Regions from separate parts of the Streptomyces sp. NPDC085524 genome, predicted to be linked through region 3. Evidence: predicted binding sites of a transcription regulator. Region 3 holds the regulator's gene; each other region holds the start of a gene.
The links. The regulator HrcA, encoded in region 3, represses chaperone genes, less so after heat shock. The targets are predictions, from matches to a motif close to TTNGCACTCNGNNNNNCNGAGTGCNAA.

Region 1 (7,510 bases), on a different contig from region 3:
GCGGCGGCCCGTTCCAGCTCGGCCAGGGTCGCGGCCACGGCCGGCACCCTGGCCAGGTCGGGCAGGGTCAGCGCCACGACCTCCCGCTCCACGGCCGGTTCCACGGCCAGGGTGCTCACTCCCTTGGCCCGTACGGACTCCACCGCGAGCTCCGGCAGCACCGCGACGCCCAGCCCGGCGCCGACCAGTCCGACCACCGCCGGGTAGTCGTCGGTGGCGAAGTCGATGCGGGGGGTGAAGCCCGCGCCCTCGCACACCTCCACCAGATGGCGGCGGCAGCGCGGGCAGCCCGCGATCCAGGGCTCGTCGGCCAGCTCCGCCATGCCCACCCGGTCCGCTCCGGCCAGCCGGTGCCCCTCGGGGACCAGGCCGACGAGCCGGTCCGTCAGCAGCGGCCGCACCACCAGGTCCTCCCACTCGGCGGCCGACCCGGCCGAACCGCCGTACCGGAACGCCAGCGCCAGGTCGCAGTCGCCCTCGCGCAGCATCTCCACCGAGCGCGGCGGCTCGGCCTCTACCAGCGAGATGCGGGTGCCCGGATGCTCGGCGCGCATCGCGGCGAGCGCGGTCGGCACCAGGGTCGAGCTGCCGCTGGGGAAGGAGACGAGGCGGACCCTCCCCGCGCGCAGCCCGGCGATGGCCGCGACCTCCTCCTCGGCCGCCGTCAGCCCGGCCAGGATCCCCGCGGCGTGCCGGACCAGGGCCTCACCGGCCTGGGTCAGCCGCATCTCGCGGCCGGTGCGGATGAGCAGCGGCGTGCCGGCGGACTGCTCCAGCGCTTTCATCTGCTGGGACACGGCCGGTTGGGTGCAGCCCAGCTCGCGGGCGGCGGCGGAGAAGGAACCGGTCCCGGCGACGGCGCGCAGGACCCGGAGATGACGTGCCTCTATCACCCTTCGAGCATAAGCCCTGCTTTGATCACTGCGCGAATACTCCCGTGACGCTTTGGGGCGATCCGGCTAGCGTGACCCCCATGGGACCCATGCATCTCGCCTCCGTGAACCTCGGCCGCGCGACGGCCGTCGACTACACCGACGCGGAAGGCGGGGTGACGGGCCACGGCAAGCGCCCGGTCCCCGGGCCGGTCCGCGTCTTCGCCCCCGGCTCGAAGGCCACCGGCCACGGGAGCGGCCTCGAAGGTGACGCCGTCTGCGACCGGCGCCACCACGGCGGCGACCACCAGGCCGTGTACGCGTACGCCCGCGAGGACCTGGACTGGTGGGAGGCCGAACTGGGCCGCGAGCTGCCCGGCGGGATCTTCGGCGAGAACTTCACGACCTCCGGCATCGACCTGAACGGCGCGCGGCTCGGCGACCGCTGGCGGGTCGGCCCGGACCTCGTGGTCGAAGTGGCCTCGGCCCGCATCCCGTGCCGGACCTTCCAGGGAGCGCTCGGCGAGCGCGCCTGGGTCAGGCGGTTCACCCAGGGGATGCGGCCGGGCGCGTACCTGCGCGTGATCGAGGAGGGGCACGTCTCCCCCGGCGACCCGGTCGAGATCATCCACCGCCCCGACCACGACGTGACGGTCTCGCTCTGGTTCCGGGCCTTCACCACCGAGCGGAGCCTGATGCCGCGCACCCTGGCGGCGGGCGCCGCGATGGAGCCGGAGGCCCACGCGGACGTGCACGAGTACATCGAGAAGTACGGGTCGTCGAACGGGGCGCAGTAGAGCCGTCACCGGGGGCCGCTAGGTTGCGCCTATGACGACTGCGTTGATTACGGGATCCACGGCGGGCATCGGCGCCGCCTTCGCCAGGCGGCTCGCGGCCCAGGGGCACAACCTGGTGCTGGTGGCACGCGACACCAAGCGGCTCGGCGAGCAGGCCACCGAGCTCCACGACCGGCACGGCATCGAGGCCGAGGTGCTGACCGCCGACCTCTCCACGGAGGAGGGCATCGCGGCCGTCGAGGAGCGGCTGGCCGACCGCACGCACCCCGTGGACCTCCTGGTCAACAACGCGGGCTTCGGCAACAAGGGCCGCTACCTCGAGGTCACCATGGCCGACGAGCTGACGATGCTGAAGGTGCACATCGAGGCCGTCCTGCGGCTGACGTCGGCAGCCGCCGAATCGATGCGCTCGCGCGGCCGCGGCGGCGTGATCAACGTGGCCTCGGTCGCCGCCTTCGTGCCGCGCGGCACGTACGGGGCCAGCAAGGCGTGGGTCGTGCAGTTCACCCAGGGGGCGGCGAAGGACCTGGCGGGCTCCGGGGTGCGGCTGATGGCGCTGTGCCCGGGATTCGTCCGTACCGAGTTCCACCAGCGGGCCGGCATGGGCACCGACAACATCCCCGGCTGGATGTGGCTCGACGCCGACAAGCTGGTGGCCGCAGCCCTGGCCGACCTGGCGCGCGGCAAGACCGTCTCGATCCCGGACCCCCGCTACAAGGCACTGATGGGCGTGGTGAAGCTGACCCCGCGCGGGCTGCTGGGCGGGGTGTCCTCGCGTACGGGACGGAAGTACGGACCCCAGTGACAAACCGGGCCGAAAGGGTGAATTCTTCCTAGACTGGATGTGCCCCATCGAGCCCGGGAGACACCATGACCAGATTCGTACAGATAGTCGACTACGAGACCAAGCAGCCCGAGGCCCTGAACGCCCTCCTCGACAAGTACGTCGCGCAGAGCCAGGGCAAGCGCACGGTGACCCACAGCATGATGGGCAAGGACCGCGAGTCCCAGAACCACTACGTCGAGCTGGTCGAGTTCCCCTCGTACGAAGAGGCCATGAAGAACTCGGGCCTGCCGGAAACGGACCGGATGTTCCAGGAGATGGTGGCCCTCTGCGAGGGCATGCCGACCTTCACCAACCTCGACGTCGTCCGCGACGAGCACCTCAACACCATGATGGTGAACCGGATGTTCGACGACATCGCGCTGAAGGGCGACATGAGCGCGATCGACGAGGTCTTCGCCCCGGACTACATGGACCACGACGTCATGAAGGGCACGGAGCCGAGCATCGGCCGCGACGCGATCCGCGAGGACGTGACGGGCTGGCGGAACGCCTTCGACTTCACGTTCACGAAGAAGGCGCAGCTCGCGCAGGACGACTGCGTCACCACCGTGTGGACGTGGACCGGCACCCAGAAGGCCGACTTCATGGGCATCGCCAACACCGGCAAGACCTGTTCCATGGACGGCACCACCACCTTCCGCTGCGAGGACGGCATGATCAAGGAAGGCTGGTGGCACTACGACGCCATGTCCCTCATGCGGCAGCTGGGAGTGATGGAGTAGCGCACGGCCCGACCGCACGCCGGCCGGGAGAACGGAAAGGCCCCCACCGCACTCGCGTGCGGCGGGGGCCTTGTCCGTTCAGGCGTTCAGCCCTTCAGGCCGTCAGCCTCAGTGGCTGTGGCCGTGACCGTGGCCGTGACCGGCCTCGGCCTCTTCCTCCGCCGGCTTCTCGACGACCAGGGTCTCGGTCGTGAGCAGCAGGGAGGCGATGGAAGCGGCGTTCTCCAGCGCGGAGCGGGTGACCTTGACCGGGTCGATGACGCCGGCCTTGACCAGGTCGCCGTACTCGCCGGAAGCGGCGTTGAAGCCCTGGCCCTTGTCGAGCTCGGCGACCTTCGAGGTGATGACGTAACCCTCGAGACCGGCGTTCTCGGCGATCCAGCGCAGCGGCTCGACGGCGGCGCGGCGGACGACCGCGACACCCGTGCCCTCGTCGCCGGACAGGCCCAGGTTGTCCTCCAGCACCTTCACGGCGTGGACGAGCGCGGAGCCACCGCCGGAGACGATGCCCTCCTCGACCGCGGCGCGGGTCGCCGAGATGGCGTCCTCGAGGCGGTGCTTCTTCTCCTTGAGCTCCACCTCGGTGGCGGCGCCGACCTTGATGACGCAGACGCCGCCGGCGAGCTTCGCCAGGCGCTCCTGCAGCTTCTCGCGGTCCCAGTCCGAGTCGGTGGACTCGATCTCGGCCTTGATCTGGTTGACGCGGCCGAGGACCTCGTCGGAGGAGCCGGCACCGTCGACGATGGTGGTGTCGTCCTTGGAGATGGTCACGCGGCGGGCGGAGCCCAGCACGTCCAGACCGGCCTGGTCGAGCTTGAGGCCGACCTCTTCGGCGATGACGGTGGCACCGGTGAGGGTGGCCATGTCCTGGAGCATCGCCTTGCGGCGGTCACCGAAGCCGGGGGCCTTGACGGCCACGGCGTTGAAGGTGCCACGGATCTTGTTGACGACGAGGGTGGAGAGCGCCTCGCCCTCGACGTCCTCGGCGATGATCAGCAGCGGCTTGGAGCCACCCGCCTGGATGACCTTCTCGAGCAGCGGCAGCAGGTCCTGGATGGACGAGATCTTGCCCTGGTTGATCAGGATGTACGGGTCGTCGAGGACGGCCTCCATACGCTCCTGGTCGGAGACCATGTACGGCGAGAGGTAGCCCTTGTCGAAGGCCATGCCCTCGGTGAACTCCAGCTCCAGGCCGAAGGTGTTGGACTCCTCGACGGTGATGACACCGTCCTTGCCGACCTTGTCCATCGCCTCGGCGATGAGCTCGCCGACCTGCTGGTCCTGCGCGGAGAGCGCGGCCACGGCGGCGATGTCGGACTTGTCCTCGATCGGGCGGGCGGTCGCGAGGAGCTCCTCGGACACGGCCTTGACCGCGGCGTCGATGCCCTTCTTCAGGGCGGCCGGGGAAGCGCCGGCGGCGACGTTGCGCAGACCCTCGCGGACCAGCGCCTGGGCCAGCACGGTGGCGGTGGTGGTGCCGTCACCCGCGATGTCGTTGGTCTTGGTCGCCACCTCCTTCACGAGCTGGGCGCCCAGGTTCTCGTACGGGTCGTCCAGCTCGACCTCGCGAGCGATGGTGACACCGTCGTTGGTGATGGTGGGCGCGCCGAACTTCTTGTCGATGACGACGTTGCGGCCCTTGGGGCCGATCGTCACCTTGACCGTGTCGGCAAGCTTGTTGACGCCGCGCTCGAGGGCGCGACGGGCGTCCTCGTCGAACTTCAGGATCTTCGCCATGGGAGCGGTTCAGCCCTCTCGAAAACTCGGGTTTAACGAACTGCGCCCCTCGCCGCCCGGCAATCAGCGGGGTGACCAGGGGCGCAGCTCAAAGCAGTACTGGAGAAGCGAATTACTTCTCGACGATCGCGAGCACGTCGCGAGCCGAGAGGACGAGGTACTCCTCGCCGCTGTACTTCACTTCGGTGCCGCCGTACTTGCTGTACAGCACGATGTCGCCGACGTTGACGTCCAGCGGGAGACGCTGGCCGTCCTCGAAGCGACCCGGGCCCACGGCGAGGACGACGCCCTCCTGGGGCTTCTCCTTCGCGGTGTCCGGGATGACCAGGCCGGAGGCCGTGGTCTGCTCGGCGTCGAGCGGCTGGACCACGATGCGGTCCTCAAGCGGCTTGATGGCAACCTTGGAGCTGGCGGTCGTCACGATCCGACCTCCCCCTTCGGAGATCCGGGGTTAACTGTCTGAGGTGGCGACCAGGTCGATCCGTCGTCGCGGGTGCCGGATCTGCCTGTCGCTGTGTTGGCACTCACCCGGGGCGAGTGCCAGGTGCGACACTATTCCGGCGATTAGCACTCGGTCAAGCGGAGTGCCAATTCTCGCCGTACGGCGTTGCGCGATCCCGCCCCTGAACCCCGGAAACACGGGCGTACGCGCGTTCGGGATCACTACGCTCGCGCCATGACCAGACTCGGCCCGGGCAGGCCGCACGCGGGATGGCGGCGGCGGTCGATCCCGATCACCGTCTGCCTCGCGGCCGGGGTCTACCTCCTGTCGAGCGCCGCGCCGCGCCTGGCGATCCAGCTGACCGGCGTGGCGGGCACGTTCCGCGCCGAGCAGTGCCGGGAGGCCCCGTACCAGGCGGGCGAGCGCGCCCTGACCTGCACGGGGAGCTTCACTGCGGCCGACGGCTCGTTCACCCTCACGGCGGTCGAGGTGGACACCGTGTTCGATACCCCGCCGGCCGGCCCGGTGGCGGTGACCGTCAGCGGGCCGCAGGCGGATACGGCCGTCCGGCGCAACGCCCTGGTCTGGCTCGGCCCGGCCACCGCAGGCGCACTGGTCCTGATCTACCCGACCCGAACGGCAGCGGCCGCCCTGAGCCGCTTCCGCCAGCCGGCAGCGACCAAATCCAGCCCCGCCGGCGCTTGAGGCGCGGGGTCCGGGGCGGAGCCCCGGGAGCTCCGGGCGCAGCCCCCTGTACGGCAACGCACACCGCCCGCGAGACTGCCGTACATGACGACCCGTCCGACACACCCGGCACACCCGGCACGCCCGGCACGCCCGGCACGCAAGCCGATGCACTGGGGAGCGGACCTCACCGTGGCCCTCCTCACCGCCCTGGCACTGGGAGCGGTGTCGCTCGTGGCCCTCTTCTACGTCACCGTCGACGAGTTCGGGCTGCTCGAACGCACCGACAGCGCCGCCGGCCAATGGCAGGGCCTGCCCCTCACCGCCCCGGCGTTCACCGTCCTCGGGGTCCTGTGCGGCGCCTCCACGCTGACCGCCCTCTGCTTCCGTCGGCTGCGCGCACCGTTCTCCACCACCGTGCACGCCCTGGCTTCCGTGGCGCTCCTCGGGCTGCTGCTGATCATGGCGGGCGCCTCGTACGAGACCGGCCACCCGGCGGAGACCAAGCCGGATCCGGCCGCCACCGAGCCGAGCCGGCAGTGCCGCAGCGGCGGCGACAGCAGCGAGTGCCCCGGGGGCTGAGGAACCACCGCGAGGACATAAACGTCATAGACGACATGAAGATAAAGCACCTCAATGCCGACCAGATCGGACGGAAGGCTTCCGGAACCCCGACCACACCGTCACGCCCCTCCCTCACCCCGAAGGACGTCGGCGGCATCCCGTGCGCGGGCTGAAACCCCTGACCTCGGCCGGCGCCCGCCGCCGCACCGAGGCGCTGCTCCTGGTCTTCGTCACCGCCATCGCGGTCTTCGGCCATGCCGCCGCGGGCCTCGCCATGAACGACGAGCTGCCGCCCAACCTGGCGGGCTTCACGCTCAGCCTGACCCTGCTGGCGCTGGTGGGACACCTGGGCGTGCGCCGGTTCGCGGCCTATGCGGATCCGCTGATCCTGCCCCTCGCCCTGCTGCTCACGGGGCTGGGGCTGGTGCTCCTGCATCGCCTCGACCAGAGCTACATCGAGCGCTGGGACGCGGACGCCAACGCGCCCGGACAACTGCTGTGGACGGTGGTGGGCGTCGCCGCCTGCCTCCTCGTGCTGGCCTTCCTGCGCGACCACCGCCTGCTCCAGCGCTTCATCTACATCACGATGGCCGTCTCGCTGGTGCTGCTGATCGCACCGGCGTTCTTCGGTGCGGACACCTACGGCGCCAAGCGCTGGATCATCCTCTTCGGCTTCTCGCTGCAGCCCGGCGAGTTCGTGAAGATCATGATCGCGGTCTTCTTCGCCGGCTACCTGGTCATCCACCGCGACTCCCTGGCCCTGACGGGCCGCAAGTTCCTCGGCGTCCGCCTGCCGCCCATGCGCCAGCTCGGCCCCATCATCACGGTGTGGATCATCTCGATGC
Region 2 (7,510 bases), on a different contig from region 3:
TCCGCGTTGATGTCCGCCGCCAGCTCCGCCACCGACGCCGTGTACGCCCGGTAGACCTCCAGGTCCTGCCGCGACGGGTACGCGGACGCCAGATGGACCACCCGGCCCCGCCACTCGGGGTGGGTCGTGAGCAGCTCCCGGTAGGCCAGCAGGCCGCGCAGGATGTTCTTCGACAGTTCGGTGCGGTCCACCCGGACGATCGTCATCCGGTCGCCGACCTCCGCGCGCAGGCCCGCCAGTTTGCCGTCCACCTCCGGCCGGTGCGCGAGCGCCCGCAGGTCGTCACCGTCCACGCCGAGGGGGTACACGTCCACGTCCGTGAACCGGTTCGACGAGCCCGCCTTCCGGTGCTGGACCCCGCGGTGCCGGCCCCCGTGGCGCCGGTCGCCGCCCGGCAGGGCGCCCCACGCGAGGCCGATCGCGTCGTCCGTCTCGGCGCCGCTGATGAAGGCCGAGGCCCAGGCCCAGGTGTGGAAGCCGAGCCGGTCCGCCCCGAGCATTCCCCAGATCAGCTCCGAGCGGACGTCGTCCGGCAGCATGTCCAGGAACTCCGGCGAGGCCCACGGCGTGTGCGTGAAGTGCGCGATGCGCAGGTCCGGCCGCAGCTCCCGCAACTGCCCCGGGACCAGGGCCAGGTGGTAGTCCTGGACCAGCACGCACGCCCCCTCGGCGGCCTCCTCGGCGAGGGCGGCCGCGAAGGCGCGGTTGTAGGCGGTGTACGAGGCCCAGCGGCGGCGGAACTCCGCGTCGAAGGCGGGCTCGCGCGGCACGTCGTACAGGTGGTGGTGGGTGAACCACAGCACCGAGTTCGCGATGCCGTTGTACGCGTCGTCGTAGACGGCGGGGTCGATGTCGAGCATCCGGACCCCGGGCTCCGAGACCCCTCGCCGGACCGCCTCGCGGTCCGCCTCCGACAGGGCCGCGCAGATCCACAGCGCCTCCGGCTGCTCCGCGAGGGCCGCGGAGAGGCCGGAGACGAGACCGCCCCCGCCGCGCCGGGCACCGAGCGTGCCGTCGGCGGCGAGGGCGTAGGAGAGCGGGCCGCGGTTCGCCGCGACGAGTACCTGAGAAGCCATGCGGCACACCTAGCCCGGCCGGGTCCCCCTCAAACCATGCGAAACCTCACGCCACGCGACGCACGGCGTACTCCTTGACGCCCAGCATCGGCGGCCGCTCCTCGGTGTCCACGGGGTGCGTGTGCGGTACGAAGCCCTCCGGTCCGCGCTCGAACTGCGTGAGCTCCGGACGTACGAGGTGCCCGCGCGACAGCCGGACCAGGGCCGTGCGGTAGATCGCCGCGGCCATCCGGCCCAGCGCCTGCCCGTCCTGGTGGCGGTGCAGCCGTACGCCCACGTCCACCTGGGCCAGCGCGTCCAGCCCGACCGTGTGCAGCGCGTCCACCAGCAGGCCCAGCTCGACGCCGTACCCGACGGGGAACGGCAGCCGCTCCAGCAGGGAGCGGCGCACGGCGTACTCGCCGCCCAGCGGCTGCACGAAACCGGCCAGCTGCGGCCAGTGCAGGTTCAGGAGGGGGCGGGCCACCAGCTCCGTGACCCGGCCGCCCTGACCCGATGTCTTGCCGGAGACGAGCCCGTCGAACTCTGTGCCGAGCGGGCGGTCGTACATCGCCTTGACGAACTGCACGTCCGGGTCGGTCAGCAGCGGCCCGACGATCCCGGAGACGAAGGTCGCCGAGAAGTCCCGCAGGTCGGCGTCGACGAAGCAGACGACGTCCCCGGTGGTCGCCAGCAGCGAGCGCCACAGCACCTCGCCCTTGCCGGGCAGGGCCGGGATCCGCGGCAGTATCCCGTCGCGGTGCACCACCCGGGCGCCGGCCTTCGCGGCTACCTCGGCCGTCCGGTCGGTGGAGCCCGAGTCGATCACCACCAGTTCGTCGACCAGCGGGACCGGCAGCCCCTCGATCAGCTCGCGCCGGATCACCTCCACGATCGACCCGACCGTCGGCTCCTCGTCGAGCGCGGGCAGGACCACGCTGACCGTGGTGCCCGTCGCCCGTTTCCGGTCGAGCAGCTGGTCGAGCGGTCGGTCGGCGGCTGACCAGGAGCGGGCTGCCAGCCAGCGCTCCACCTCTTCCAGCACCCTCAGCACTCCCTGCGTTTCGGCGTTATGGTGCGATATGTGATCCATCTCGCGGTTCGGACAGCCATCTCAGCCGCCCGGACCTTCGGTTACAGTCTTGAACAACGCGAAGGACCACCGCATGCCGGGGGTCCCCGCGTACAAACGCACCGGCGCGCCACAGAGCGCGTGTGCCGGTGCCATACCGCTCATCCAGAGGGGCAGAGGGACACGGCCCGTTGAAGCCCCGGCAACCCTCCAGTCGGTTCTCGCGATGCGATACGCATCCCGCGGGGTCCCCGGCTAGGGAAGGTGCCAATTCCGTCTCATGGCGAAGTGCGCCATGGGGAAGATGAGGAGAAAGGGCCTCGCCATCATGGCTGCACAGACTGTCGCCACCTCTGTTGACCTCGGACCTGCCAACGGTCTTTCCTGTCGCGAGTGCGGCACCCGCTTCGAGCTCGGCCCCATCTTCGCGTGCGCCGAGTGCTTCGGACCGCTCGAGGTCGCCTACGACCTTCCCGCCGGTACTGGTTCGTCCGAAGACGTGGAAGCCCTGCGCGCCGCGATCGAGGCCGGCCCGAACAACATCTGGCGCTACGCCCCGCTGCTGCCCGTCCCCGCGGACGTGGCCTCCAAGCCCAGCCTGAACCCCGGCTTCACCAAGCTCGTGGACGCGGCCAACCTGGCCAAGGAGCTCGGCGTCACCGGCAAGCTCTACGTCAAGGACGACTCCGGCAACCCGACGCACTCCTTCAAGGACCGCGTCGTGGCCATCGCCGTCGAGGCGGCCCGCGCGTTCGGCTTCACCACGCTCTCCTGCTCCTCCACCGGCAACCTGGCCGGCGCCGTCGGCGCCGCGGCCGCCCGCGCCGGCTTCCGCTCCTGCGTGTTCATCCCGCACGACCTGGAGCAGGGCAAGGTCGTCATGGCCGGTGTCTACGGTGGCGACCTCGTCGGCATCGAGGGCAACTACGACGACGTCAACCGCTTCTGCTCCGAGCTCATCGGCGACCCGCTGGGCGAGGGCTGGGGCTTCGTCAACGTCAACCTGCGCCCGTACTACGGCGAGGGCTCCAAGACGCTGGCGTACGAGATCTGCGAGCAGCTCGGCTGGCAGCTGCCCGACCAGATCGTCATCCCGATCGCGTCCGGCTCGCAGCTGACGAAGATCGACAAGGGTCTGCAGGAGCTGATCAAGCTCGGCCTCGTCGAGGACAAGCCGTACAAGATCTTCGGCGCCCAGGCCGAGGGCTGCTCCCCGGTGTCGGCCGCCTTCAAGGCCGGCCACGACGTGGTCCGCCCGCAGAAGCCGAACACCATCGCCAAGTCGCTGGCGATCGGCAACCCGGCCGACGGCCCGTACGTCCTGGACATCGCCCGCCGCACCGGCGGTGCGGTCGAGGACGTCAACGACGAGCAGGTCGTCGAGGCCATCAAGATCCTCGCGCAGTCCGAGGGCATCTTCGCCGAGACCGCGGGCGGCGTGACCGTCGGCGTCACGAAGAAGCTCATCGAGAACGGGCTGCTCGACCCGACGCTGACCACCGTGATCCTCAACACCGGTGACGGCCTCAAGACCCTGGAGGCGGTGGCCGCGGACAGCGGCCAGACCGCCACCATCCGCCCGAGCCTGGACGCGTTCCGCGCCGCCGGCCTGGCCTGACCACCCCCTACGCACTACCGGAAAGGCAGTGTCGCCATGAGCGTCAACGTCCGCATCCCCACCATCCTGCGCACCTACACCGGCGGCGCCGCCGAGGTGACGGCCGAGGGTGCGACCCTGGCCGAGGTCATCGAGTCGCTGGAGAAGAACCACCCCGGCATCGGCGCGCGCGTCCTGGACGACCAGGGCAAGCTCCGCCGCTTCGTGAACGTCTACGTGAACGACGACGACGTGCGCTTCGAGGGCGGGCTGGAGGCGGCGACGCCGGACGGCGCCGGCGTCTCGATCATCCCGGCCGTCGCGGGCGGCTGCTGACCGGACGCCCACGGGCTTCCGACAGGATCTCCATAAATTGAATTGCCCCCTCCGCTGGAAGCGGAGGGGGCAATTCTGCTTGATTGGGCACGGTAGAGTTGGGGAAGTCCCCTCCGCTGTTCTTGCCCGGTGCATATGAACGGGTCGCGTGAGGGTCGACATCTGGTCAATGTGCGGGTGCGGTTTGGGGCTTTGGCGGGATATGTCAGGCCCGAGTTGCCCTGGAATATGTCAAATTTTCACTTCATTTCAATGTATCTGGGTGTCCAGATTTCTCGTCGGATTGACCTGTTGCAGACAGCATCGGCGCAGATACATTCAGCCTCGGTCGACGCGTTCCGACGCAAGTGATGACCCGGTAACGCGAAGTGCGTTCCCGCGCAAGGGCCAGTAATAGGGGAGTTAGGCATGGCTCAGGGCACCGTCAAGTGGTTCAACGCGGAGAAGGGCTACGGCTTCATCGCGGTCGACGGTGGTGCGGATGTGTTCGTCCACTACAGCGCCATCCAGATGGACGGATACCGCACCCTTGAAGAGGGTCAGCGGGTCGAGTTCGAGATCTCGCAGGGCCAGAAGGGTCCGCAGGCGGACATGGTCAAGCTCGCACTCGGCTGAGTCCCGGAGCGATCGACCACCGACGCGACACGTACGCGCGCACCCGCGTACGCGCAGACACAACGAGGGGCCTGCATCCGAGGAGGGATGCGGGCCCCTCGTGCGTTTGCCGTACGTCCCTTGGGCCACGGCCCGGCGTTACCCCAAGCCGCTTGCACTCGTGGGGGTCGAGTGCTAATCATTGGCGTTAGCACTCTCCGGTTGAGAGTGCTACTGAACGAGGACCGGGTCGGTGAGGCCCGCAGGGTCCGGCGGGAAGGAACCGCCGGGCACGCAGGCCGTCCGTCGCGGGCGCGGGCGCGGTCCAGGAGCAATCCACCGCTGTCCGGGAGGACCACTTCAGATGGCCAAGATCATTGCGTTCGACGAGGAGGCCCGCCGCGGCCTCGAGCGTGGGATGAACCAGCTCGCCGACGCCGTCAAGGTCACCCTTGGCCCCAAGGGTCGCAACGTCGTCCTTGAGAAGAAGTGGGGCGCCCCCACGATCACCAACGATGGTGTTTCCATCGCCAAGGAGATCGAGCTCGAGGACCCGTACGAGAAGATCGGCGCCGAGCTGGTCAAGGAAGTCGCCAAGAAGACGGACGACGTCGCCGGCGACGGTACGACCACCGCCACCGTCCTCGCCCAGGCGCTCGTCCGCGAGGGTCTGCGCAACGTGGCCGCCGGTGCCAACCCGATGGCCCTCAAGCGTGGTATCGAGAAGGCCGTCGAGGCCGTCTCCGCCGCCCTGCTCGCCCAGGCGAAGGATGTCGAGACCAAGGAGCAGATCGCTTCCACGGCCTCCATCTCCGCCGCCGACACCCAGATCGGCGAGCTCATCGCCGAGGCCATGGACAAGGTCGGCAAGGAAGGCGTCATCACCGTCGAGGAGTCGCAGACCTTCGGTCTGGAGCTCGAGCTCACCGAGGGCATGCGCTTCGACAAGGGCTACATCTCGGCGTACTTCGCCACCGACATGGAGCGTATGGAGTCGGCTCTCGACGACCCGTACATCCTGATCGTCAACTCCAAGATCGGCTCGGTCAAGGACCTGCTGCCGCTCCTGGAGAAGGTCATGCAGTCCGGCAAGCCGCTGCTGATCATCGCCGAGGACGTCGAGGGCGAGGCCCTGTCGACCCTGGTCGTCAACAAGATCCGCGGCACCTTCAAGTCCGTCGCCGTCAAGGCCCCGGGCTTCGGCGACCGCCGCAAGGCCATGCTCGGCGACATCGCCATCCTCACGGGCGGCACGGTCATCTCCGAGGAGGTCGGCCTCAAGCTGGAGAACGCCGGTCTCGACCTGCTCGGCCGCGCCCGCAAGGTCGTCATCACCAAGGACGAGACCACCATCGTCGACGGTGCCGGTGACAGCGACCAGGTCGCCGGTCGCGTGAACCAGATCCGCGCCGAGATCGAGAACTCCGACTCGGACTACGACCGCGAGAAGCTCCAGGAGCGCCTCGCGAAGCTGGCCGGCGGCGTGGCCGTCATCAAGGCCGGTGCCGCGACCGAGGTCGAGCTCAAGGAGCGCAAGCACCGCATCGAGGACGCCGTTCGCAACGCGAAGGCGGCCGTCGAGGAGGGCATCGTCGCCGGCGGTGGCGTGGCCCTGCTGCAGGCCTCCTCGGTCTTCGAGAAGCTCGACCTGTCGGGTGACGAGGCGACCGGCGCCAACGCCGTGAAGCTCGCCCTGGAGGCCCCGCTCAAGCAGATCGCCGTCAACGGTGGTCTCGAGGGTGGCGTCGTCGTGGAGAAGGTCCGCAACCTGACCGTCGGCTGGGGCCTCAACGCCGCGACCGGCGAGTACGTCGACATGATCGCCGAGGGCATCATCGACCCGGCGAAGGTCACCCGCTCCGCGCTGCAGAACGCGGCGTCCATCGCGGCCCTCTTCCTCACCACCGAGGCCGTCATCGCCGACAAGCCCGAGAAGGCCGGCGCTGCTGCCGGCGGCGGCATGCCGGGCGGCGACATGGACTTCTGATCCACCGCGGGCCGGCCTCCGGCCCTGGTGGATCGGCTGTTCTTCACGTACCGAGGGCGGCACCCCTTCCTGACGGAGGGGGTGCCGCCCTCGGGCGTTTCCGCGGTGCGGTGCGGTGCGGTTCATGCTCGGGTGCGGGTCAGGCCAGCGGGTCAGGCCAGCTGCTTGAGGAAGTACACGTCCTCGTGGCCGCCCGGGAAGCCCGGGACGCGGGCCGTTTCCACGTAGCCGTGGCGGGCGTAGAAGGACGGGGCCTGGAAGGTGAACGAGGAGACGAGGACGCTCGCGCAGCCCCGGGCCCGGGCCTCTTCCTCGGCGGCGGCCAGGAGCTTCGCGCCCCAGCCGGCGCCCCGGCTGTCCTCGCGGACCCAGGTCATCGCCATGCCCGCCCGGTCGCCCCAGCTCCAGCCGCTGAGCCCGGCGACGAGCTCTCCGTCCGCGTCGGTGATCCGCACGGTGAACTCGGACTGCTCCTGGCCCGGCGTCGCGGCCTGGTTGAAGACGTCCAGCTCCTTGCTCAGGCGCGCGTCGAGCTCGGCGTCCGGGCCGCCTGTGGTGATCCCCACCCCGTTGTCGTTCATGGGGTCATCGTGCGGGTCGGAAGCCGGTGGTGTCGATCTCGAATCCGAAGGGGGCAGGGACGGGCAGGGGCTCGCCGAAGGACACTGTCCTGCGGGAGCGGTATCCGTGCGGGGAGGGTTCCCAGAAGCAGGTGATCTCGGACGCTTGCATGTCGACGACCAGGTGGACGGGGACGAGCTGTCCGTACACGTCCAGCTTCTCGTGCCAGTCCACGTCTTTCGTGGACACCGAGGTGAACTCGGTCACCAGGGAGAGTGCCGCTGCGTCCAGATGCCTCCCCTCGCCCT
Region 3 (7,510 bases):
TCGGCCGAATCACCGCATTCGCCTGGCATAGTCCGCTTCCCGGCGTGGCCGGATCCGGTCCGCGACGGCCCTGGCGGCCCCCTCCCCCACCGCACGGAGCCCGGTCCGGGGACACTCCCCGGGCCGGGCTCCTGTGCGTGCGTACGGGCCGGTCAGCGGCCGTTGAAGGCGTCCTTCAGGCGGCTGAACAGACCCTGCTGGCCCGGCGCGAACTGGCCCGTCGGCCGCTCCTCGCCGCGCAGCTTCGCCAGCTGGCGCAGCAGCTCCTCCTGCTGGGCGTCCAGCTTGCCCGGGGTGGTGACCTCGACGTGGACGATCAGGTCGCCGCGCCCGCCGCCGCGCAGGTGCGTGACGCCGCGCCCGTGCAGCGGGATCGCCTGGCCGGACTGGGTACCGGGCCGGATGTCGATCTCCTCCAGGCCGTCGAGGGTCTCCAGCGGGCACTTGGTGCCCAGGGCCGCCGCCGTCATGGGGATGGTCACCGTGCAGTGCAGGTCGTCCCCGCGCCGCTGGAACGTCGGGTGCGACAGCTCGTGGATCTCCACGTACAGGTCGCCGGCGGGGCCGCCGCCGGGGCCGACCTCGCCCTCACCCGCGAGCTGGATCCGGGTGCCGTTCTCGACACCGGCCGGGATCTTGACCGTGAGGCTGCGGCGGGAGCGTACCCGGCCGTCGCCCGCGCACTCGTGGCACGGGGTCGGGACGACGGTGCCGAAGCCCTGGCACTGCGGGCAGGGGCGCGAGGTCATGACCTGGCCCAGGAAGGACCGGGTGACCTGCGAGACCTCACCGCGGCCGCGGCACATGTCACACGTCTGCGCCGAGGTGCCGGGGGCGGCGCCCTCGCCGGAGCAGGTGGTGCAGACGACGGCCGTGTCGACCTGGATGTCCTTGGTCGTCCCGAAGGCGGCCTCGTCCAGCTCCAGGTCCAGGCGGATCATCGCGTCCTGGCCGCGGCGGGTCCGCGAGCGCGGGCCGCGCTGCGAGGACTGGCCGAAGAAGGCGTCCATGATGTCGGAGAAGTTGCCGAAGCCGCCCGCCCCGAAGCCGCCCGCGCCGCCGCCGCCCGAGGAGGACAGCGGGTCGCCGCCGAGGTCGTAGACCTGCTTCTTCTGCGGGTCCGACAGCACCTCGTAGGCCGCGTTGATCTCCTTGAAACGCTCCTGCGTCTTGGGATCGGGGTTCACGTCCGGGTGCAGCTCGCGCGCGAGCCGCCGGAATGCCTTCTTGATCTCATCCTGGGATGCGTCGCGGCGTACGCCGAGAGTGGCGTAGTAGTCCGTGGCCACTTACGACTCCGCCAGGATCTGTCCGACGTAACGTGCCACTGCGCGTACCGCTCCCATCGTTCCGGGGTAATCCATGCGGGTCGGTCCGACCACGCCGAGCTTGGCGACCGTTTCGCCGCCCGAACCGTAACCGACCGAGACGACGGACGTGGAGTTCAGTCCCTCGTAGGCATTCTCATGCCCGATCCTTACGGCCATCCCCGACTCGTTGGCCTCGCCGAGCAGCTTGAGGAGCACGACCTGCTCCTCAAGCGCCTCGAGCACCGGCCTGATCGTCAGGGGAAAATCGTGTCCGAAGCGGGTGAGATTGGCGGTGCCGCCGATCATCAGCCGTTCCTCGGCTTCCTCGACCAGGGTTTCGAGGAGTGTCGCGAGCACGGTGGACACCGTGGCGCGGTCATCGGCCTCGAAGGACTCGGGGAGGTCCTGGACGAGCGGGGGCACGTCGGTGAACCGACGGCCGACGACGCGGCTGTTGAGCCGGGCCCGCAGATCGGAGAGGGAGGCCTCGCCGAAGGGGGTCTGGCAGTCGATCAGCCGCTGTTCGACGCGCCCGGTGTCCGTGATCAGTACGAGCATCAGGCGCGCGGGGGCGAGCGAGAGCAGCTCCACGTGCCGGACGGTCGACCGGGTCAGGCTCGGGTACTGCACGACGGCGACCTGGCGGGTGAGCTGCGCGAGCAGCCGCACCGTGCGGCCGACCACGTCGTCGAGGTCGACGGCGCCGTCGAGGAAGTTCTGGATGGCCCGCCGCTCGGGGGTCGACAGCGGTTTGACCCCCGCCAGCTTGTCGACGAAGAGGCGGTAGCCCTTGTCGGTGGGGATCCGGCCGGCGCTGGTGTGGGGCTGGGCGATGTAGCCCTCTTCCTCCAGCACGGCCATGTCGTTGCGCACGGTGGCAGGCGAGACCCCGAGCCGGTGCCGCTCGGTGAGCGCCTTGGAGCCGACCGGCTCCTCCGTCCCGACGTAGTCCTGGACGATGGCGCGCAGCACTTCGAGTCTGCGTTCGCTGAGCATCGCGCACACCTCCAGCTGTGGTCCGTTGCCCTGTCGTTGGCACTCTGGGCGTTCGAGTGCCAGAGATCCCCCGCTCAGTGTACGGCCGGGTAGTAAGACCCTGGCAAGGGAGGCCCGCCAGGGTAGCGTCGCGGCATGGACGTGCGTTGGGAAGAGGCGGGCTGGGAACGGCTGACCGGACGGGCCGGGCGCAGACGGCTCCCGGTGTGGGACTGCAGCGTGGGACTGGTGGTGGGCGACGATTCCGTGCTCCTCGTCGACCCCGGTTCGTGCCTGCGCGAGGGCGCGCAGGTGCGTGCGGAGGCCGAGCGGCTGACCGGCCGGCGAGTGACCCATATCGCATTCACGCACGGCCATTTCGATCACGTTCTGGGCGGGGCCGCCTTCTCCGGCGCGGAGGTGTACGGGGCGGTCGGCCTGGACGCGCTGCTCACCACGGGCCGCGAGGAGCTGCGTGACGACGCCGTGCGGCACGGCCTGGCGGACGCGGAGGCCTCGGAGGCGGCGGACCTGCTGGTGGTGCCGAAGCACCTGGTGTCGGGCGAGTGGACGCTGGAACTGGGCGGGGTGCAGGTGCTGCTGGCCAACGTGGGCCCCGGGCACACGCGGCACGATCTGGCGGTCTTCGTGCCGGGCGAGCGCGAGACGGTGTTCTGCGGGGACCTGGTGGAGGAGTCGGGCGAGCCCTCGGTGGGCCCGGACGCGACGCCGGGGCAGTGGCCCGCCGCCCTGGACCGGCTGCTGTCGCTGGGCGGGGAGGAGGCGTTGTACGTGCCGGGCCACGGAGCCGTCGTCGACGCGGCCTTCGTCCGTGCGCAACGCGCCACACTGGCGGGCCGTTTCGGCGTGTCGTAGCCATGACGGCCGTACCTCTCCTACGCTCGGCCGGATGCGCGAGTACTCCCCCGACCTGACCCCCCAGTGGAAGCGCCCGAAGGCCGTGCCGGAGGTGGCGGCCGAGCCGGACCTGGTGGTCGAGGTGGCCGGTACGGACTTCTGCGGCGCGGTGGTGTCCTGCGAGGCGGGCACGGTGACCCTGGAGGACCGCTTCGGCAAGCGGCGGGTGTTCCCGCTGGAGCCGCGCGGGTTCCTGCTGGACGGCGCCGTGGTGACCCTGACCCGCCCCTCGCGCGCCCCCGCCGCGCCCTCCCGTACGGCCTCGGGCTCGATCGCCGTCCCGGGGGCCCGGGCCCGGGTGGCGCGGGCGGGCCGCATCTACGTGGAGGGCCGCCACGACGCGGAACTGGTCGAGAAGGTCTGGGGTGACGACCTGCGCATCGAGGGCGTGGTGGTGGAGTACCTGGAGGGCGTCGACGACCTCCGGGCGATCGTCGACGACTTCGCCCCGGGCCCGGACGCCCGCCTGGGCGTCCTGGTCGACCACCTGGTGCCCGGCTCGAAGGAGTCCCGCATCGCGGCCTCGGTGACCTCGCAGGACGTCCTGATCGTGGGCCACCCGTACATCGACGTCTGGCAGGCGGTGAAACCGTCCGCCCTGGGCATCCCGGCGTGGCCGGTGGTCCCGCGCGGCCAGGACTGGAAGACGGGCGTCTGCCGGGCGCTGGGCTGGCCGGAGAACACCGGCGCCGCGTGGCAGCACATCCTGTCCCGCGTGACGTCGTACAAGGACCTGGAGCCGACGCTCCTGGGCCGCGTCGAGGAACTGATCGACTTCGTCACGGTGGGCGGCGCCGCCTGAACCCCGCCGGGGTCCCGGCGGCGTGCGGTCAGTCCACCAGGTCCCGGACCACGGCGTCGGCCAGCAGCCGCCCGCGCAGGGTCAGCACGGCGCGCCCCGCCTCGTACGGCGCGGCCTCCAGCAGCCCGTCCGCGAGGGCCCGGCGGGACGCGGCGAGCCCGGCGGGCGCGAGCAGGGACAGCGGCACACCGTCCACCAGGCGCAGCTCCAGCAGGATCCGCTCCACCCGCCGGTCCTCGTCGGACAGGAGCTCCCGCCCGGCCCCGGGGGACCGCCCCTCGGCCAGCGCGGCGGCGTACGCGCCCGGATGCTTCACGTTCCACCAGCGCACCCCGCCCACGTGCGAGTGGGCGCCCGGGCCCGCGCCCCACCAGTCGGCGCCGCGCCAGTACAGCTCGTTGTGCAGGCAGCGCCCGGCCTCCGAGGTGGCCCAGTTGGACACCTCGTACCAGGAGTAGCCGGCCGCGGCCATGACCTCGTCGGCGATCAGGTACCGGTCGGCGTGCACGTCGTCGTCGGTCATCGGGACCTCGCCCCGGCGGATCCGACGGGCCAGCTGGGTGCCCTCCTCGACGATCAGCGCGTACGCACTGACGTGGTCCGGGCCCGCGCCGAGCGCCGCGTCCAGCGAGGCCCGCCAGTCGTCGTCGGACTCGCCCGGGGTCCCGTAGATCAGGTCCAGGTTGACGTGCTCGAAGCCGGCCGCCCGCGCCTCGGCGACGCACGCCTCCGGCCGGCCCGGCGTGTGCGTGCGGTCCAGGACCTTCAGGACGTGCTGCTTCGCGCTCTGCATGCCGAAGGAGATCCGGTTGAAGCCGCCGGCCCGGAGCTCGGCCAGGTACTCCGGGTTCACCGACTCCGGGTTGGCCTCGGTGGTGACCTCGGCGTCCTCGGCCAGGCCGAACTCGTCCCGGATCGCCGCGAGCATCCGTACGAGGTCCCCGGCCGGCAGCAGGGTCGGCGTTCCGCCGCCCACGAACACGGTGCGCACGGCCCTCGGGTCGTCCCCGAGCACCTTCCGCGCGAGCCGGACCTCGTCGATCAGGGTGTCGGCGTAGTTCTCCCGCGAGGCGAGCACGCCGCCGGTGCCCCGCAGCTCGGTGGCCGTGTAGGTGTTGAAGTCGCAGTACCCGCAGCGGGTGGCGCAGTAGGGAACGTGCAGGTAGAAACCGAGCGGCCGGTCCCCCGCCCCGGCAAGGGCGTGCGACGGCAGCGAGCCGTCTTCGGGCATGGGTTCACCGTCGGGCAGTGCGGAAGGCATACCCCCATCATCCCGCACCGCCCGACGGACGGGTCACCGCTTCACCCGTCGACGAATCGGATGATCACGCCGAGCCGTACTCCCGTCTCTGTGACGTACTCGACGGTGTCGCCGGTCTCACGCCACATCAGCGCCTGCCCCAGGGGCGAGTACGGGCTCAGCCGTTCGGCCTCGCCGCCGGCGCTGAGGGCAATCTCATAGATCGTGATGCCGTCCTGCTGGTCCGCGTCCTCGAGACCCACGAGGCAGCCCGGGGTGACGAGGCCGCCCTCGTCGATCGCCGAGTCGACTTCCACCTGGTCGAGAACGGTGCGGAGGAATTCCTTGCGGTCCTTCAGCTGCCTCTCGCGCTTCCCCCGGTCTCCTTGCTGGGCCTGCCACGACGAGCTGTCCACGGCGACGACCTCCGGCGCGGGCTTCTCCAGCTCGTCGCGCACCCTGTCGAGTTCCTTCTGGACCCGGCGATAGGCGGTCAGAGAGATCCCGTGGGCCTTGATCCGCCGGTCCCGGCCCTCGGCCGGGGAGGGCGCAGCGCGCTCGGCCTCGGCAGCCGGACGCCGTGTGTCGCGGGGCTGCGCCGGGACGGCTTTCACCGGGCTTCCGGCGGCCTTGCCCTGCGCACCGGCCGGGCGCATGAGCTCGACGGGCGGGCCCTGCCGGGACCCGCCGTGGTAGCGGATGAGGGCCGTCTGCCGGCCGTCCACCAGCACGGGGATGTCGGTCCTCGCGACGCTGGCCCTGACGGCGGCCTGCACCTCGTCCCGGGTCAGGTGGACGAGGGACGCACGGTCCCGGAACAGTTCGACCATGTCCTCGCCCTCGGTACCGGATGCCGCGATGAACCTGGCCTTGCCCGTCGGCTCCTCCACGTTGGGCACGGAACGGCGCATGCTGAGGGCGTGCTGTGCCGTGTTGACCTCGGAGCGCTCGATCCGGGCCACGGTCCGGAACCCGTGCGGCTCGGTCGTCCACACCACGGCCTCGCCGGCCCCGGGCCGCACGCCGGGCTCCGGTATCTGCGGGGCTTGCGGGACCGGCACCCCGGCCTGTGCGTTGACGACCGTGCGGACGCGCTCCTGTGGGGCGGGCGCGGTGTCCGGCGGGAAAGGACCTTCTGGAGGAGCCGGATCGACCGCTTCCGTGGGCGCCGCGTGGTCGGGCGCGGCGGGCACAACCACGTGTGCGTCGCCCCGTCCCGCCGTCCCGATGCCCAGCCGGTCCAGCTCCGCCCACAGGGGTTCGAGTGCCTTCTCCGGGTCGAGGAAGAACCGGCTGCCCCTGATGCGTACGAAGGTCCAGCCCACCCGCTCCAGCTCGCGCTGCCGGGCGGCATCCTCGTCCGCGTTCTCCTCCGTGTGGAACGCGTCGCCGTCGCACTCCACCGCCAGTCGGCGCGTGCCGCCCTCGACGACCAGGTCGATCCGGTAGCGGCCGGCCGGGTACTGCGGCCGGACCCGGTAGCCGCGGGCCCGTAGGGCGAGGAAGACCCGCTGCTCGAAGAGGCTGTCGAACGCTTCGTGGGGCTGGTCGGGCGACACGTCCCCGAGGCCCGCGCCGTCCTGGGCCTCGGCGGGCCGCGAGAACCAGTCCAGATAGGCCCGTCGCAGATCGGACTCCCCCAGATCGGAGAGGCCGAAGCTGTGGAACAGCCATACCTGGTCACGGGCGCGGGAGGCCGCCACGTTGATGTGCTGCTGCGCCAGTGCGCTGCTGTACGGGCCGACGCGGCGGGGCCCTTCCGAGCCGGTCAGGGACGTCACAGCGCTGATGAAGACGATGTCGCGTTCGTCGCCCTGGAACTCTTCGGCGTTGCCCACGCGCAGGCGGCGCCGCTGGCGCTCGTCCAGCGGAAGGTCACTGAGCAGGTCCTCGATCAGGAACTTCTGCGCAGCTCCGAGCAGCGTGATGACGCCCATCGTGCGCCCTCGGTACGCGGGGTCCTCGACACACCGGAACACCGCCTCGACCAGCCGCTCCGCCTCGGCCCGGTTGACCTGTTTCTGACCGGTGCCCTCTACGTACCCGTCCGCCACATGGACGGCTTTGAGCGGGGCCAGCCTCTCCGCACCGTACTGGCGCAGTGGTTGGAGGCGTCCTCCGTAGCAGAGTTCGTTGGAGAAGCCGATGATCTCCGGCATGCACCGGAAGTGCTCGCGCAGCATCAGGCGGCCACGGCCCCCGGCGAGACCGGAGGCTATGTCGAAGAAGCTGGCGGTCGGGGTGAAGAGGTTCCGGCGGAAGTCG

Region 1: the regulator HrcA is predicted to act here: its motif matches at 5,540-5,566, upstream of groES (co-chaperone GroES).
Region 2: the regulator HrcA is predicted to act here: its motif matches at 4,827-4,853, upstream of groL (chaperonin GroEL).

What each region holds. Positions count from the first base shown of each region.
Region 1 is NZ_JBITTH010000025.1:135,741-143,250, forward strand. It holds gene ACIGFK_RS31920 (LysR family transcriptional regulator) at 1-893, opposite strand, end outside; gene ACIGFK_RS31925 (MOSC domain-containing protein) at 983-1,669, shown strand; gene ACIGFK_RS31930 (SDR family NAD(P)-dependent oxidoreductase) at 1,701-2,474, shown strand; gene ACIGFK_RS31935 (ester cyclase) at 2,540-3,238, shown strand; gene groL (chaperonin GroEL) at 3,347-4,975, opposite strand; gene groES (co-chaperone GroES) at 5,088-5,396, opposite strand; gene ACIGFK_RS31950 (hypothetical protein) at 5,652-6,122, shown strand; gene ACIGFK_RS31955 (DUF6234 family protein) at 6,207-6,683, shown strand; gene ACIGFK_RS31960 (FtsW/RodA/SpoVE family cell cycle protein) at 6,826-7,510, shown strand, end outside.
Region 2 is NZ_JBITTH010000026.1:100,639-108,148, forward strand. It holds gene ACIGFK_RS32495 (trehalose-6-phosphate synthase) at 1-1,076, opposite strand, end outside; gene ACIGFK_RS32500 (glucosyl-3-phosphoglycerate synthase) at 1,123-2,100, opposite strand; SAM riboswitch class I at 2,286-2,438, shown strand; gene thrC (threonine synthase) at 2,432-3,745, shown strand; gene ACIGFK_RS32510 (MoaD/ThiS family protein) at 3,782-4,060, shown strand; gene ACIGFK_RS32515 (cold-shock protein) at 4,469-4,675, shown strand; gene groL (chaperonin GroEL) at 5,019-6,641, shown strand; gene ACIGFK_RS32525 (GNAT family N-acetyltransferase) at 6,794-7,222, opposite strand; gene ACIGFK_RS32530 (Uma2 family endonuclease) at 7,227-7,510, opposite strand, start outside.
Region 3 is NZ_JBITTH010000014.1:163,956-171,465, reverse strand. It holds gene dnaJ (molecular chaperone DnaJ) at 153-1,289, opposite strand; gene hrcA (heat-inducible transcriptional repressor HrcA) at 1,290-2,306, opposite strand; gene ACIGFK_RS22740 (MBL fold metallo-hydrolase) at 2,442-3,161, shown strand; gene ACIGFK_RS22735 (DUF3097 domain-containing protein) at 3,196-4,005, shown strand; gene hemW (radical SAM family heme chaperone HemW) at 4,034-5,266, opposite strand; gene ACIGFK_RS22725 (AAA domain-containing protein) at 5,308-7,510, opposite strand, start outside.